DNA from 2 places in the Aminobacter sp. P9b genome. Region 1 is predicted to be linked to the other one. Evidence: riboswitches for the same ligand, from Rfam matches in the RefSeq annotation. Region 1 holds a riboswitch; the other holds the start of a gene.
The links. A riboswitch is a leader RNA that binds a small molecule or an ion and turns the genes downstream of it on or off. The one in region 1 is predicted to bind thiamine pyrophosphate.

Region 1 (8,239 bases):
GCCCGAGGCGTCATGATAGGTGAATGGCGCATAGGTGCCTTCGGTGCCGATCTTGAACACGCCGGCAGCCTTGATCTCATTGAGGTTCTCGCCTGCGTGGCTTGCGCCAACGGCTACAATCTGGAGCGTTGCGGCAACGGCCAGCGATTTCAACCAGTTCATTTCATGCGATCCCGATTTTGGGCCGGCAACGAGGGCCGGCGAAGTTGTGATTGGGTGCAATCTCGCAGATGCCGGCGGTCAAGATAAGGAATGAAATTTCAATTATGCATCGTTGTTGGAATCTGAATCTACGCACATGCGCTGTGCCCGGCCCTTGTGGAACATTGTCCGGCATCTTGCGTTAATAGCCTTGCGGGGCAGCGTCCGCATTCACGGTGCGCCCGGCTTGCTCACGCAACAAGGGGCGAAGCATGTATATGGACCGGGCAGGCCTTGCTGGCGAACAGATGATGCTGCGGGCCGCGTCGCGCGCGCCCTATCTGGAACGTGGCGAAGAGCTGGAACTGGCGATCCGCTGGAAAGAACAGCACGACCAGGACGCGCTGAACCGCATCACCACCGCCCATATGCGCCTCGTCATCGCCATGGCGGTCAAGTTCCGGCGCTATGGACTGCCGATTGGCGATCTCATCCAGGAAGGCCATGTCGGGCTGCTCGAGGCTGCCGCGCGCTTCGACCCGCAGCGGGAAGTGCGCTTTTCGACCTATGCCAGCTGGTGGATACGGGCTTCCATGCAGGACTACATCCTGCGCAACTGGTCGATCGTCAGGGGCGGCACGAGCTCGGCCCAGAAATCACTGTTCTTCAACCTGCGCCGCATGCGCGCGCGCCTTGCACAGGGTGGCGGTCCGCTCGGCAACAGTTCGGCCTATCAGGAAATATCCTTGGCGCTCGGGGTGTCGGAAGCGGACGTCGCCATGATGGACATGCGCCTGTCGGTGCCTGATACCTCGCTCAACGCGCCGCTAAGCGACGATGGCGATGCAGGCGAGCGCATGGATCTTTTGGTCTCCGACGATCCATTGCCGGATGAACTCGTCGGCGATGCGATCGATATCGAACGGCGGTCGGGCTGGCTGCACGACGCGCTCGGCGTGCTCAACGCGCGCGAACTGCAGATCATCGAGGAGCGCCGGCTGAGCGAGGAGGGCGCGACGCTGGAAGAGCTGGGCACTACGCTCGGTATCTCCAAGGAGCGGGTTCGACAGATCGAAACCCGTGCCATGGAAAAGCTGAAGTCGGCCCTTGTGCGGCAGAACTCGGCATTCCTGGCCGCGTAGCTGACTACCTGTCGGTGACGACCTTGACCTTGTCGCCGGCCGAAACGGTGGCTCCGGGGGCGAGCGCGTTCAACACCCGAAACAGATCGAGCTTGCGGTCGACGCCGACCATGCTGGCGGCGAGCGCCCCCATGTTCTGGCCCGGCTGCACGGTGACGACGCGGATGCGCAGCGGCTTGAGCGCAGCCTTTTCCGCAGCCGTCATGACCTGGAAGCTGGAACTCACCGAGCGGGCGACCGCGTCGAGATTGGGACTGGCGGTTGGAGCCGCCGTCAGCAGGCGGTACACCTGTGCGCCGGCGCGGATCACCATGATGTCGAATTGCCAGCCTTCGGCGCTGGCGCGGGCAAACGCCGCCTCGTTGCCGTTGATCGTTTCCGAGCGGACGCTTGCCGGATCGAGCCCGGCGACCCAGCCGCTCTTGACGTAGTCGGGCAGCGACAGCTTGCTGTCGATGGTCACGCCGTCGAAGCGGATGGCCATGTTGCCCGGCCCTGTCGCGGTGACGGCAGCGGCGGTGTTGTCGATGATGAAGCCCTGCGGCACCGAGAACGAGATGCCGAGCTTGGGATGCAGGAAGGTAGTTCCACGCACATAGCCCTCGTCGGGCGTGTCGCCGAACAGCAGCCCGTCGATGCCGGCGAGGAAGGAATCGCGGTCGCGCTTGCCGATGCCCGGAGCGCCGAACTGGCGGGCATGGCGCTGGGCCAGGTCGATACGCTGTGGCGCATTGGGATGGCTGGCCAGGAAGTCGAGGCTGGCGTCGGTGGCGCCGCTGACGGCGCGCAGGTCGCTATAGGCGGCCATCGACTGCAGGAAGCGACCCGCGGCGAACGGATCGTAGCCGGACTGGCCGCTCATCTTGATGCCGATGCCGTCGGCCTCGAGCTCCTGGTTGCGCGAGAACTGGGCAAGCCTCAGCTTGCCGCGGATCAGTGCTGCCTTGGCTGTCGGGCTTTCACCCAGCACGTCGGTGACGACCTTGGTCGCCAGCACTTCCTCGGCTTCCTTCTGCTGGCGCTGGATACCGTGGTTGGCGGTGACGTGGCCCATCTCGTGCGAGATGACGGCGGCCAGTTCGGCCGAATCGTTGGCCAGCGCGAGAAGTCCGCGGGTCACGTAGAGGTAGCCGCCCGGCAGCGCGAAGGCGTTGACGTTGGGCGAGTTGAGGATGGTGATGCGATAGGTCTGGTTCGGGTTGCCCGAAACGGTGGTCAGGCTGCCGACGACCTTGGCGACCATGCGCTCCAGCTTGGGGTCGGAGTATTCTCCGCCATAAGTGGCCAGGATGCGCGGGTGCTGGGCCTTGGCGATCTCGGCCAGCTTGTCGTTGCGCGAGACATTGTCGACCGTCACCGGATTGTTGGACGGCTGGAAGCCGGATTCGCGAACGTCCGACGAGTTGAGCACCTGGCAACCGGCGACAAGCGCCGACAGCGCCACGGCGACGGCAAGTCGCGCGCAGCGTGTCGTTATCGTCCTGGTCAGTCCGTCGCGGCAGATGGGCAGAGCTCGTCCTTTCAAATTCAACACATGCGGGCGAAGCAGGCCCGCATGGTGTGGACGTAGCCACACTCGCCTTGCCGACACAATAAGGCCGCCGCCGCGAACATGGCGATTTGGCTGTAAATTATGTCCGCTTCCGGGCAACTTGGCGTGATCGTGTCACTGCCGTTCATTGCCGATATAGTGTCTGAAGGCTTCAGGTCCAGAACTTGTAAAGAAATCCGCAGTCTTTCCTGCCGCGGCAACCCTTCCAGCTTCGACGAAAACCATGTTTTCGGCGAGTTTTCGCGCATCTTCGGGTTGGTGTGTCACGAAAAGCACGGTCATCCTGCGTTCTGCTTGGACGCTTGCCAAAAGGTCCAGCATGTCGTCGCGCAAGGCTGGTCCAAGCGAGGCAAAGGGTTCATCCAGCAGGAGAATCGGGCGGTCGCGCACAAGAACGCGTGCCAAGGCCACACGCTGGCGCTCGCCGCCAGAGAGTTCGCGCGGCAGGCGGTGCTCCATGCCAGCCAGCCCGACGCGCGCAAGGGCGCTGGCTACATCCTGCTTGTCCGTCGCGCCCAGGCGCAAGCCAGGCGAGCGCCCCAGCCCGACATTGCTGGCGACATCGAGATGGGCGAAGAGGTTGTTTTCCTGAAACACCATCGACACCGGCCGGTCGGCAGGAGGCGCCGAGGTCACATCCGTTTCGCCGATCAGCACGCGGCCTTCGCGGGGCGTCTCGAAGCCGGCAACGAGATTGAGCAGGGTCGACTTGCCGGCCCCGCTCGGTCCCATGATGGCGGTGATCTCGCCGGGCGCGAAAGTCACGTCGAAACGCACCATGGTGTCGGCATAGCTGAACACCACTTGGTCGAAGCGCACGGCCGCACTGGTCGCGGTCATCTGGAAGTCTCCTTGCCGAGGCGGTCGGCCAACATCATCAAAGCCAGGCACAACAGTCCGAGCATCAGTGCCAGGCCCGCCGCGTCGTCTGTGCGATAGCTGCCCATGCGGGCGAGTAGTAGATAGGGCAGCGTCTGCACGGCGTCGCTGCCGAAGAGGGCGATGACACCAAGGTCGCCAAGTGACAGCGCCATGGCAAAGGCGAAGGCGGTGGCCAGCGGGCGCCTGAGTACCGGCCAGTCGATCAGCCGCAACCGGCTCCAGCCGGAAATGCCGAGCTGGGCACAAAGCCGCTCGTGGCGCTCGCTCCCCGCATCGTAAGCAGGCCGGATGGCGCGAACCGCAAAGGGCATCGCCATGACGGCATTGACGGTGACCACCATGACTGGGGCCAGCGCAAACACGTCGACCGACTGCCTCACCAGCACGAACCAGCCGGCGCCGATGACGATCGGCGGCACCACCAGCACGAAGCCGGCGCCGGTGTCGGTGAACCGTTCGAGGAGTGTTTTTTTGTCACTCTGCCGGCTGCCTGCCAGCGCTCGGCGCGCCATGACCAGCGCCAGCGCGATCATTGCCGCGAGCGTCGCCGATATTGTGGCCAGCACGATGCTGGTCAGCGTTGCGCGCTGGACGGAGGCTTCGCCGGCCAGCCGACCGAGATCAGCCTTGAGCCCGGAGGCGACGGTCGCCAGCATCGGCCCACCGACGAAGACGAGGGCAAGAAGGATGGCTGCGACGTTGAATGCGGTCTCGCCGGCCTTGGCCTGGATGAAGCTACGTCGTGCCACTGGCAGGTTGGCGTCGCCTGTCGTGTTGGCGCCGAGCCGCATCAGCGCCAGGACCACGACGGCAGTCAGTGCGATTTGCAGCACGGTGAGGGCGACCGCCCGGGCAGGGTCGAAATCGAAGCGCAGCGCCTGGTAGATCGCCACTTCCAGCGTCGTTGCAGCCGGGCCGCCGCCAAGTGTCAGGACGATGGTGAAGGAGGTGATGCAGAGCATGAACACCAGTCCGGCGATGCCGGGCAGGGCTGCGCGCATTGCCGGCCATTCAATGAACCGGAAGCTCGCCCGCGCGCCCATGCCCAGTTGGCTCGCCAGTCGCCACTGGTCGGTCGGCACGGTCTGCAGCGCCTCGAGCATCAGCCGCGTCGCCAGCGGCAGGTTGAAGAAGACATGGGCGACCAGAATGCCTGACAGGCCATAGATGCCAGGCCATGTGCCACCGGTCAGCGCCGTCAATGGTTCGGCGAAATAGCCGGCGCGGCCATAGAGCGAGAGGATACCGAGGGCTGCGACGATTGCCGGCAAGGCGAGAGGAACGGCAAACAGGCGCAGGATCAGCCCGCGGCCGGGGAACTGCGGGTGCCGCGACAGGGCGCGGGCGACGAAGATCGCTGGCGCAAGTGACAACAAAGTCGACAGCAGCGCCTGCCACAGCGTGAAGCGCGCGACGCGGAAGAGATAACCGTCGAAAGCCGCTGCGGCTCCTTGCGGGTTACGCGCGGCCTCGATGCCAAGCCCGGCAAACGCGCCGCCGATCAGGATGCCGATGGCCACCAGCGCAATTATGCCAGCGGCGATGCGGGGATCGGAGGTGCGAATGCTCATGCCGACCTAGAAGCAGTTGGAGCGGGGCAGGTGCCGAACGGCCACGTTCTGCTCTACGTCGCCCCCCTCGGTCCTGCCGGTCATCTCCCCCACAAGGGGGGAGATCATCTGCGTCGCTGCGTCCGCTCCTACTTTGCAACCCCAGCTTGGCGGGGGCCAAGCCACTGCCAATCTCCCCCCTTGTGGGGGAGATGACCGGCAGGACAGAGGGGGGCGACGTAGGGCGTTCACGCTGGAGCTTTTCGTGCTTACTTGCTCATCACGCCAAGCCACTCGTCGACCCAGGCCTTGCGGTTGGCGGCGACTTCGTCGGCGCTGAAGATCAGCGTCTTGGCCGGCTTCACAAGCTTGTCGAAGGCCGGGTTGAGCGGCTTGTCGGTCTTGCCGGCGGGCAGCATCCAGTTGGTCTCGGGGATGACGTCCTGGAAGCCGGGACCGGTCATGAAGGCCATGAACTTCTCGGCCAGCGGGTTCTTGGCGCCCGTCGTGGTGATGCCGGCAACCTCGATCTGCAGATAGTGGCCTTCTTCGAAGGACGCGGCCTGGTAGCGCTCGGATTTGTCCGCGACCATATGGTAGGCGGGCGAGGTGGTGTAGGACAGCACCATCGGCGCTTCGCCCTTGGTGAACAGGCCATAGGCCTCGCTCCAACCCGGCGTGACCGTCAGCACGCGGCCCTTGAGCTTGGCCCAGGCTTCCGGTGCCTTGTCGCCATAGACCGACTTGACCCACAAGAGCAGGCCGAGGCCGGGCGTCGAGGTGCGGGGGTCCTGGATGGCGATCTTCTGCTCAGGGTCGCCTTCGACCAGCTCCTTGAGGCTCTTCGGCGGGGTCTTCAGCTTTTCGGTATCGTAGACGACGGCGAAATAGCTGTAGTCGTAAGGCACGAAGGTGTCGTCCTTCCAGTCGCCCGGAACCTTGACGTTTTCGCCCGCCGAACCGTGCGGCACGAACAGGCCGGTCGCCTTGGCTTCGGCGGTCAAATTGGTGTCGAGACCGAGTACGATGTCGGCCTTGGTGGCCGCACCTTCGAGCTTGACGCGGTTGAGCAGGGCGACGCCGTCGGCAACCGAGACGAAATCGACCTCGCAGGCGCATTCGGCCTCGAACGCCTTCTTGACCTGCGGGCCGGGGCCCCACTCGGCGGTAAAGCTTTCATAGGTGTAGACCGTGAGCATGCCTTCGGCAGCGGCCGGAAAGGCAATAGCGGCGAGCGCCAGGGCGGAAGTCAGGGACAGAACGGGCGAGCGCATCGGCGCCTCCTTCATTGGTGTTGAAAGGGAATTTGAAGCGCCGGGCGTCCGAAGCATCTAATCCCTCCGCCGGTACAAACCGGATCAGGTTCAGCGGGTTGGCCGGAACTCTCCATGCCTCTCAGCCTGCCCGCTTGCGCGTGACAGGCACCCCGTTAGAGCGGTCCCACAAATAGAGCCGCGTGGAAGGCCGCGCAAGCAGTAGTTTGCCGGCCACGCGCCGCCTCGCGGCCTTCCGTTTCGGCTGCCGGGCTGGTAATGCGCTTGCCATGACCCGGTTCACCCTACTTCTCGGCGGCGAGCTCCTCCGCACGCCGCGCCTCGACCGTCAGGTCGCGGGCAGCCGCGTCATCGCGGCCGATTCCGGTATCCGTCATGCCGCAACGCTCGGCCTGCTGCCGGAACTCTGGCTCGGCGACTTCGACTCGGCGCCCGCCGAGATCGACCCGAGCTTCGCTTCCGTGCCGCGCGAGATGTTTCCCGCCGACAAGGACAAGACCGACGGCGAACTGGCGATCGCGGCTGCGCTCGCCCGCGGGGCGACCTCGCTGGTGCTGGTCGGCGCCTTTGGCGGAGCTCGTGCCGACCACGCCTTTCTTCATCTCGCGCTGGCGCTGCGCCTTGCCGAAGCAGGCACGGAGGTTCTGTTGACCAGCGGCCGCCAGGAGGCGCATCCGCTTTTGCCTGGCACTTCCGGCTTCGACTATGAAGACGGTACGCTGTTTTCGGTACTTGCCTTCTCCGAGCTTTCCGGGCTCACCGAAGAGGGCGCCAAATGGCCGCTCGACAGCGTCCAGGTGCCTTTCGGCTCGTCGCTGACGCTTTCCAACGAAGTGCGCGGCAGTTTGCGCGTCTCGCTAGGCAGTGGCCGCGCGCTGCTCCTTGCCCATCCCTTTCCTGCCTCGGATTTCTGAAACATGGCCCCTCCGCTTCTCAATCTCGATGGCATTCGCCTGACCTTTGGCGGCGTGCCGCTGCTCGACGGCGCGGCGCTGTCGGCCTCGACCGGCGACAAGATCGCGCTTGTCGGCCGCAACGGTTCGGGCAAGTCGACGCTGCTCAAGATCGCCGCCGGCATGGTCGAGCCTACGGACGGCGAGGTGTTCCGCCAGCCCTCGGCGACGATCCGCTATTTGCCGCAGGCGCCCGACATGGACGGCTTTGCCAGCGTGCGCGCCTATGTCGAATCTGGCCTCGGGCCGGCCGACGACGCGCATCGCGCCACCTATCTGCTTGACCATCTCGGCCTCACCGGCGAGGAGCGGCCTGGCGACTTGTCCGGCGGCGAGGCACGCCGTGCCGCACTTGCCCGCGTCATGGCGCCCGAGCCCGACATCCTTTTGCTCGACGAGCCGACCAACCATCTCGACCTCTCCGTCATCGAGTGGCTGGAAGAGGAGCTTATCCGGACCTCCTCGGCGCTGATCCTGATTTCGCATGATCGCCGCTTCCTCGAACGCGTCAGCCGCAACACCGTCTGGCTCGACCGCGGCCAGACGCGCCGGCTCGACCGTGGCTTTGCCCACTTCGAAGAATGGCGCGACCAGATACTCGAGGAAGAGGAGCGCGATCAGCACAAGCTTGGCCGCCAGATCGTGCGCGAGGAGCATTGGCTGCGCTACGGCGTGACGGCGCGGCGCAAGCGCAACATGCGCCGCCTCGGCGAACTGCAGACAATGCGCCAGAAATTCCGTGGCC
Region 2 (8,239 bases), 240 kb from region 1:
TCTCCTCGACCTCGGTCTTCGCCTGCAGCCCGGCAGCGGGAACAGCCGAGCCCCGCGCGGCAAAGCCGTCGAGATCGTCATGGGTCACGCGCCCGGCCGGCCCGGTGCCCGGGACCTGGCGCAGGTCGATGCCGGCTTCCTTGGCACGCAGCCGGACGGCCGGAGAGGCGAGCGGACGTTCGCCTTCGGGACGCGGCAGGCCGAAGTTCGAGGCGCGCGGTGCGGGCTTGAGCGCTCCGGACGGTGTCGGAGCTTTCACAACAGGTTCGGATTCGACCTTCTTAGCCGGCGCAGGAGTTGGTTTCGGAGGTTCTGAAACAGTGGCTTCGAGGTCGCTTTTCGCCTTAGCCAGCGCGACGGCCGGCTCAGCTTCGGCCGGTGCGTCGCCGGCAACCTTGATGCGCACGATCGGCGAACCGACCGGGACCGTGTCGCCGATCTCGGCACCGAGCCAGAGGATTTCGCCATCGACCGGTGACGGGATCTCGACGGTTGCCTTGTCGGTCATGACGGCGGCGAGCACCGCGTCCTCGCGCACGAGATCGCCGATCTTGACGTGCCATTCGACGAGCTCGGCCTCAGCCACGCCCTCGCCTACGTCGGGAAGCTTGATGACATGTTCGCCCATGCTCAGGCCCCCATCGTTTCGATCAATGCTTCGCCGACCCGCTTGGGGCCGGGGAAGTAGTCCCATTCCTGTGCATGCGGATAGGGCGTGTCCCAGCCGGTGACGCGGGCGACCGGTGCTTCCAGATGGTAGAAGCAGTTTTCCTGCACCAGCGACACGAGCTCGGCGCCGAAGCCGGAGGTCAGCGTCGCCTCATGTACCACCACGCAGCGGCGGGTCTTCTTGACCGAGGCGACGATGGTGTCGAGGTCGAGCGGCAGAAGTGTCCTGAGGTCGATGACCTCGGCGTCGATGCCGGTCTCTTCGGCCGCCGCCTGCGCGACATAAACCATGGTGCCGTAGGCGAGCACCGTGACGTCGGAGCCCGGGCGCCGGATCTCCGCCTTGCCGAGCGGCACGGTGTAATGACCATCAGGCACCTCGCCCAGCTCGTGCTTCGACCAGGCGGTAACCGGCCGGTCGTGATGGCCGTCAAAGGGGCCGTTGTACAATCGTTTCGGCTCCAGAAAGATCACCGGATCCGGGTCCTCGATCGAGGCGATCAACAGACCCTTGGCGTCGAGCGGGTTGGACGGAACGACCACCTTGAGGCCGGACACGTGGGTGAAAAGCGCCTCGGGACTCTGGCTGTGCGTCTGGCCGCCGAAGATGCCGCCACCGGTGGGCATGCGGACGACGATCGGGCAGGTGAATTCGCCATTCGAGCGGTAACGCAACCGTGCCGCTTCCGAAACGATCTGGTCATATGCTGGATAGACGTAGTCGGCGAACTGAATTTCGATGCAAGGCTTGAGGCCGTAGGCGGCCATGCCGACGGCGGCACCGACGATGCCAAGCTCGCTGATAGGGGCATCGAAGCAGCGCGAGCGGCCATATTTCTGCTGCAGCCCTTGGGTGCAGCGGAAGACGCCGCCGAAGTAGCCGACATCCTCGCCGAAAACGACGACATTGTCGTCGCGGCCCATGGCGACATCCATGGCGCTGCGGATGGCCTCGATCATTGTCATGCGCGGCATCGGCTACACTCCCGCCTTCTGGCGCTGGCGACGGAGATGCGGCGGCATCTCGGCATAGACGCCTTCGAACATGTCGCGCGTCGACGGCTTGCCGCCGGCATGCAGGGTGCCGTGGCTCTCGGCTTCCTTCTGCGCCGATATGACCGCCTCGAGGATTTCGGCCTCGGTCTGCTTGTGGCGCTCGTCGGACCACAGGCCGCGCCTGATCAGATGGTTCTTGAGCCGGATCACCGGGTCGCCCAGCGGCCAGGCATCCGACTCGGTCTTGGGCCGATAGGCGGAGGGATCGTCTGATGTCGAGTGCGCCCCGACGCGGTAGGTGACGTATTCGACGAGCGTCGGCCCGAGATTGCTGCGGGCGCGTTCCGCCGCCCATTTCGCCACGGCGTGGACGGCGAGATAGTCGTTGCCGTCGACCCGCAGAGCAGCAATGCCGAAGCCGAGGCCGCGCGCCGCAAACGTGCCCGAGCCGCCACGGGCGATACCCTGGAAGGTCGAGATCGCCCACTGGTTGTTGACGATATTGAGGATCACGGGCGCCTTGTAGGTTGAGGCGAAGACGAGCGCGGCATGGAAATCGCTTTCCGCCGTGGCGCCGTCGCCGACCCAGCCGACCGCGATCTTGGTGTCGCCCTTGATCGCCGACGCCATCGCCCAGCCGACCGCCTGGATGTACTGGGTCGTCAGGTTACCGGAGATCGAGAAGAAGCCGTGCTCCTTGGCCGAATACATGATCGGCAACTGCCGGCCCTTCAGCGGATCCTTCTCGTTGGAATAGATCTGGTTCATCATGTCGACCATCGGATAGCCGCCTGCGATCAGCAGGCCGGCCTGACGATAGGTCGGAAAATTCATGTCGCCGGGATTGAGCGCCTTGCGGAAGGCGCAGCTCACCGCCTCCTCGCCCATATGCTGCATGTAGAACGAGGTCTTGCCCTGGCGCTGCGCCATCTGCATGCGCGCATCGAAGGTGCGCAGCGTCATCATGTGGCGCAGGCCGTCGAGTTGTTCCTCGTCGGTCAGCGTGCCTGCCCATGGCCCGACAGCATCGCCCTCGCGATTGAGCACGCGGATGATCGAATAAGCGAGATCGCGGATCGTCCTGGGATCGACGTCGACCGGCGGCCGGTCGACCGAACCCGCCTTGGGGATCGGCACGTTGGAAAAATCGGGTGTGCCGCCCGGCCGCACTTCGGGCTCGGGCACGTGGAACTTGAGCGGCGAGGGATTGTCCGTCACGGATGCTCCTCCTGTCTTGCCAGCGGGCCGAACGTCCTCCCCGGACACCGCAAGCACCAGACAATTTATGTCAGTAACACTGACCTATTATCCGATCGCATCGGTAACCGCAATGGGGCCCGACACCAGGACTTTGGCATTCTCTCGGCCTCTGCGAAAGGCCGTTGACAGCACCGGCATTCGTCGCCCATGTTGCCGGCCTCACCAGGGGGGTCCCGACAAGGGGCTGAGATACTGCTGGCTCGCGCAGCGCAGTGACCCGTTGAACCTGATCCAGTTCACACTGGCGTAGGGACGGTGCGAGGCGCTGCGGGCCGGGCAATCCGGCTTTGGCATTCGGGTTCCCGCCCGAAGTCCCCAGGCAAAACCTCACCTCCTCCTCATCGCACGAACTGGGTCTCCATTGCACCGGAGACTCACTCATGAATGCCCACACCCCGACAGTCACGACAGGCGAACTGCCCGCCTCGAAGAAAGTCCACAAACCCGGGACGCTACACCCCGGCATCCGCGTGCCGATGCGCGAAATCTCGGTCCACCCGAGCGCCGGCGAGCCGCCGGTCACCGTCTACGATTCGTCCGGCCCCTACACCGACACGAGCGTGAATACCGACATCGAGCGCGGCCTGCCGCGGCTGCGCGAAGACTGGATCCTCGCCCGCGGCGACGTCGAGCGCTACGACGGCCGCACGGTCAAGGCCGAGGACAACGGCTTCGTCTCGGCTGAGCGGCTGACGCCCGAATTCCCGGTGCGCAACGCGCCGCTGCGCGCCACAGGCGGCCGCGCCGTCACCCAGCTTGCCTATGCCCGCGCCGGCATCGTCACGCCCGAAATGGAATTCGTCGCCATCCGCGAGAACCTCGGCCGCGAGCAGCTCAAGGCAAAACTCGAGCGCGATGGCGAGAGCTTCGGTGCCGCCGTTCCCGATTTCGTCACGCCGGAATTCGTCCGCGACGAGGTGGCCCGCGGCCGCGCCATCATCCCCTCCAACATCAACCACCCCGAGAGCGAGCCGATGATCATCGGCCGCAATTTCCTGGTCAAGATCAACGCCAATATCGGCAATTCGGCCGTCACCTCGTCGATGGCCGAGGAAGTCGAGAAGATGGTGTGGGCGACCCGCTGGGGTGCCGATACGGTGATGGACCTGTCCACCGGCCGCAACATCCACAACATCCGCGACTGGATCATCCGCAATTCGCCGGTGCCGATCGGCACGGTGCCGCTCTACCAGGCGCTTGAGAAGGTAAACGGCATCGCCGAGGACCTGACCTGGGAAGTGTTCCGCGACACGCTGATCGAACAAGCCGAGCAGGGCGTCGACTACTTCACCATCCATGCCGGCGTGCGCCTGTCCTACATCCACCTGACCGTCGACCGCGTCACCGGCATCGTCTCGCGCGGCGGCTCGATCATGGCCAAGTGGTGCCTGCACCACCACAAGGAGAGCTTCCTCTACGAGCATTTCGAGGAGATCTGCGACATCTGCCGGACCTATGACGTCGCCTTTTCGCTCGGCGACGGCCTGCGCCCCGGTTCGATCGCCGACGCCAACGACGCCGCCCAGTTCGCCGAATTGGAGACGCTGGGCGAGCTCACCAAGATCGCCTGGGCCAAGGACTGCCAGGTGATGATCGAGGGTCCCGGCCACGTGCCGATGCACAAGATCAAGGAGAACATGGACAAGCAGCTCGAGGTCTGCGGCGAGGCGCCCTTCTACACGCTTGGACCGCTCACCACCGACATCGCGCCGGGATACGACCACATCACTTCGGGCATCGGTGCGGCGATGATCGGCTGGTTCGGCACGGCCATGCTTTGCTACGTCACGCCCAAGGAGCATCTTGGCCTGCCCGACCGCGACGACGTCAAGGTGGGCGTCATCACCTACAAGATCGCGGCCCACGCAGCGGACCTCGCCAAAGGCCATCCGGCGGCCAAGGTCAGGGACGACGCACTGTCGCGGGCACGCTTCGAGTTCCGCTGGGAGGACCAGTTCAACCTCTCGCTCGACCCGGAAACGGCACGCTCCTACCACGACCAGACCCTGCCCAAGGAAGCGCACAAGGTGGCGCATTTCTGTTCCATGTGCGGCCCGAAATTCTGCTCGATGCGGATCTCCCACGACATCCGCGCCGAGGCACAGAAGGAAGGGCTGGCGGCGATGGCGGCAAAGTACCGCGACGGCGGCGACCTCTACATGGCCGTGGAAAGCGCCGAACCCGCGGAGACGGCAGACCAGCCATGAAGGTGCTGATCCACGGTGCGGGCGTCGCCGGGCTGACGCTCGCGTTTGAGCTGGCGACACGCGGCGCAAGCGTGACCGTGATCGAGAAACGCAGGCAGATCGCCGGCAATGCCTCATGGCAGGCCGGCGGCATGCTGGCGCCCTGGTGCGAGCGCGAGAGCGCCGAAGAGGCGGTGCTTTCGCTCGGGCGCGGTGCCGCCGATTGGTGGGAGAACGCCCTGCCAGGCCACGTCATCCGCAACGGCACACTGGTGGTCGCGCCGGCACGGGACGCGGCCGAACTCGACCGCTTCAGCCGCCGCACATCGGGGTTTCGCTCACTGGACACCGAGGCGATAGCAGCGCTCGAGCCAGACCTCGAGAGCCGCTTCGGGCGCGCGCTGTTCTTTGCCGGGGAAGCGCATCTCGACCCGCGCAAGGCGCTGCCCGGGCTACAAGAGAAGCTCGTGCAGATGGGCGTGCGCTTCGAGTTTGGCTATGGCACCGCATCGAAACCGTACATGGCGGATTTCGAGGCCGACTGCACTGGCATAGCCGCCGCGCAACCTACTTTGCGCGGTGTGCGTGGCGAGATGCTGATTCTCAGGACATCGGAGGTCTCGCTGGCGCGGCCGGTGCGACTGTTGCATCCGCGCATCCCCGTCTATGTCGTGCCGCGCTCCGACAACCTGTTTGTGGTTGGCGCGACGATGATCGAAAGCGAGGCGGCGGGGCCGATCACCGCGCGCTCGGTGATGGAACTGCTCAACGCCGCCTATGCCCTGCATCCGGCGTTCGGCGAGGCCGAACTGGTCGAAACCGGCGTCGGCGTGCGGCCGGCCTTTGCCGACAACCTGCCGCGCGTCGAGCGCGACGGAAACAAAATCCGCATCAACGGCCTCTATCGCCACGGCTTCCTGCTCGCTCCTGCAATGGCGCGGCAGGCTTCCAACATGATCCTGGGCCACGAGACGAAGAAGGAGCTCGTCCATGAAGCTCACCGTTAACGGCGAAAATCACGAGGTCGCGTCCGGCACACTGGCGGCCCTCCTTGCCGAGCTCGACTACGAAGGCGGCTGGCTCGCCACGGCCCTCAATGGCGAGGTCGTGCCGGCCAGGGAACGCGACGGCTGCGCGCTGGCGGATGGCGACCGCATCGAAATCCTAGCACCGATGAAGGGAGGGTGAACCATGCTCGAACTCTACGGACAACAGGTCTCCTCCCGCCTGCTCCTCGGCACCGCACTCTACCCCTCGCCCGCCATCATGGCCGAGGCGATCAGGGCGTCGGGCGTCGACATCGTAACAGTATCGCTGCGGCGCGAAACCTCGGGCGGCAAGACGGGCGGACAATTCTGGTCGCTGATCCAGTCGCTCGGCGTCCGCGTCTTGCCCAACACCGCCGGCTGCCATTCGGTCAAGGAGGCGGTGACGACGGCGCGCATGGCGCGTGAGGTCTTTGCAACGAACTGGATCAAGCTCGAGGTCATCGGCAATCACGACACGCTTCAGCCAGACGTGTTCGGGCTGGTTGAGGCGGCAAAGATCCTATCCGCCGACGGCTTCGAGGTCTTTCCCTACACGACCGACGATCTGGTCGTCGCCGAACGCCTGCTCGACGCCGGTTGCAAGGTGTTGATGCCCTGGTGTGCGCCGATCGGGTCCGCGCGGGGGCCTCAAAATCTTGACGCATTGCGCAGCCTGCGTGGCCATTTCCACGACGTGCCGCTGATCGTCGACGCCGGCATCGGCCGCCCCTCGCATGCGGCCACCGTCATGGAACTCGGCTACGACGCCGTACTGCTCAACACCGCCGTTGCCAAGGCAGGCGATCCGGTCGCCATGGCCGCGGCCTTCGGCAAGGCGGTCGAGGCCGGACGGCAAGCATTCCTCGCCGGCCCGCTCGAACCGCGCGACATGGCCGTCCCATCAACCCCCATCATCGGCATGGCAGCATTTTCATGAAGCTCGACCCGTTCTACCTCATTGTCGGTTCCGCCGTCTGGATCGAGCGCCTGGTGCCCTTGGGCGTGAAGCTGGTGCAGTTGCGCATCAAGGACATGGACGACGCCAGCCTGCGCCGCGAAATCCGTGCGGCGAAGGCCATCTGCGAACGCCATGGCTGCCAGCTCGTCGTCAACGACTACTGGCGCCTCGCCATCGACGAAGGCTGCAACTTCGTCCATCTCGGCCAGGAGGACCTCGCCGAGGCCGACGTGGCAGCGATCCGCCGCGCCGGCATGAAGCTCGGCCTCAGCACCCACGACGACACCGAACTCGACACGGCCCTTGCGGCCGGACCCGACTATGTCGCGCTCGGACCCGTCTATCCGACCATCCTCAAGGCGATGAAGTGGGCGCCGCAAGGGCTCGACCGCATCGCCGAATGGAAGCGGCGTGTCGGTGCCACACCGCTCGTCGCCATCGGTGGACTGAACATCGAGCGCATCCCGGGCGTCTTCGCCCAGGGCGCCGACATTGCAGCCGTCGTCACCGACATCACCCTGAACGCGGATCCCGAAGCGCGCACGCGCGAATGGCTGGCGGCAACGGCTGAGTGGCGATGACCCCGCATGTGCTTATCGTCGCCGGGTCAGATTCGAGCGGCGGCGCCGGCATCGTCCGCGACATCGAGACAGTGTCGGCCTTCGGCCTGCGCAGTTGCGTTGCGGTCACGGCCGTGACGGTCCAGACCCATGACGCTGTCGAACGGATCAAGCATAGCGCACCCGACCTCGTTGCCGCCCAGATGCGCGCGGCATTTGCCGCCAACCCGGTCAAGGCGGTCAAGATCGGCATGCTCGGCAGCGCCCCGATCATAGAGGCGGTCTCATCGGTACTGGCAAGCAGCCTGCCGGTCCCTGTCGTGCTCGACCCCGTCCTCGCCTCGACCTCGGGACGTCAGTTGCTCGACGACGACGCGGTCGAAACGCTCAAGCGCAAGCTGTTTCCGCTTTGCACGCTGATCACGCCCAACCTGCCCGAGCTGGCACTGTTGACCGGCCTGCCGCTCGCCGCCGGCGAACGCGACATCATCTGGCAAGCCGCCAAGATGTTCGATGCAGGCGCGCCCGCCATTCTGGTCAAGGGCGGGCACGCGTCGGGAGCAACGTCGACGGACCTGCTGC

Region 2: it holds a riboswitch for thiamine pyrophosphate, as region 1 does, so the genes downstream of both, thiC (phosphomethylpyrimidine synthase ThiC) here and thiB (thiamine ABC transporter substrate binding subunit) in region 1, are expected to answer to the same signal.

The regions. Positions count from the first base shown of each region.
Region 1 covers NZ_CP150082.1:417,283-425,521, reverse strand. The annotation lists gene WHT83_RS02225 (amino acid ABC transporter substrate-binding protein) at 1-162, opposite strand, end outside; gene WHT83_RS02220 (RNA polymerase factor sigma-32) at 414-1,283, shown strand; gene WHT83_RS02215 (M48 family metalloprotease) at 1,288-2,727, opposite strand; gene thiQ (thiamine ABC transporter ATP-binding protein) at 2,950-3,675, opposite strand; gene thiP (thiamine/thiamine pyrophosphate ABC transporter permease) at 3,672-5,288, opposite strand; gene thiB (thiamine ABC transporter substrate binding subunit) at 5,537-6,541, opposite strand; TPP riboswitch at 6,586-6,706, opposite strand; gene WHT83_RS02195 (thiamine diphosphokinase) at 6,811-7,455, shown strand; gene WHT83_RS02190 (ABC-F family ATP-binding cassette domain-containing protein) at 7,459-8,239, shown strand, end outside.
Region 2 covers NZ_CP150082.1:180,866-189,104, forward strand. The annotation lists gene WHT83_RS00885 (dihydrolipoamide acetyltransferase family protein) at 1-628, opposite strand, end outside; gene WHT83_RS00890 (alpha-ketoacid dehydrogenase subunit beta) at 631-1,644, opposite strand; gene WHT83_RS00895 (3-methyl-2-oxobutanoate dehydrogenase (2-methylpropanoyl-transferring) subunit alpha) at 1,648-2,883, opposite strand; TPP riboswitch at 3,080-3,196, shown strand; gene thiC (phosphomethylpyrimidine synthase ThiC) at 3,306-5,132, shown strand; gene thiO (glycine oxidase ThiO) at 5,129-6,118, shown strand; gene thiS (sulfur carrier protein ThiS) at 6,102-6,299, shown strand; gene WHT83_RS00915 (thiazole synthase) at 6,303-7,076, shown strand; gene WHT83_RS00920 (thiamine phosphate synthase) at 7,073-7,678, shown strand; gene WHT83_RS00925 (hydroxymethylpyrimidine/phosphomethylpyrimidine kinase) at 7,675-8,239, shown strand, end outside.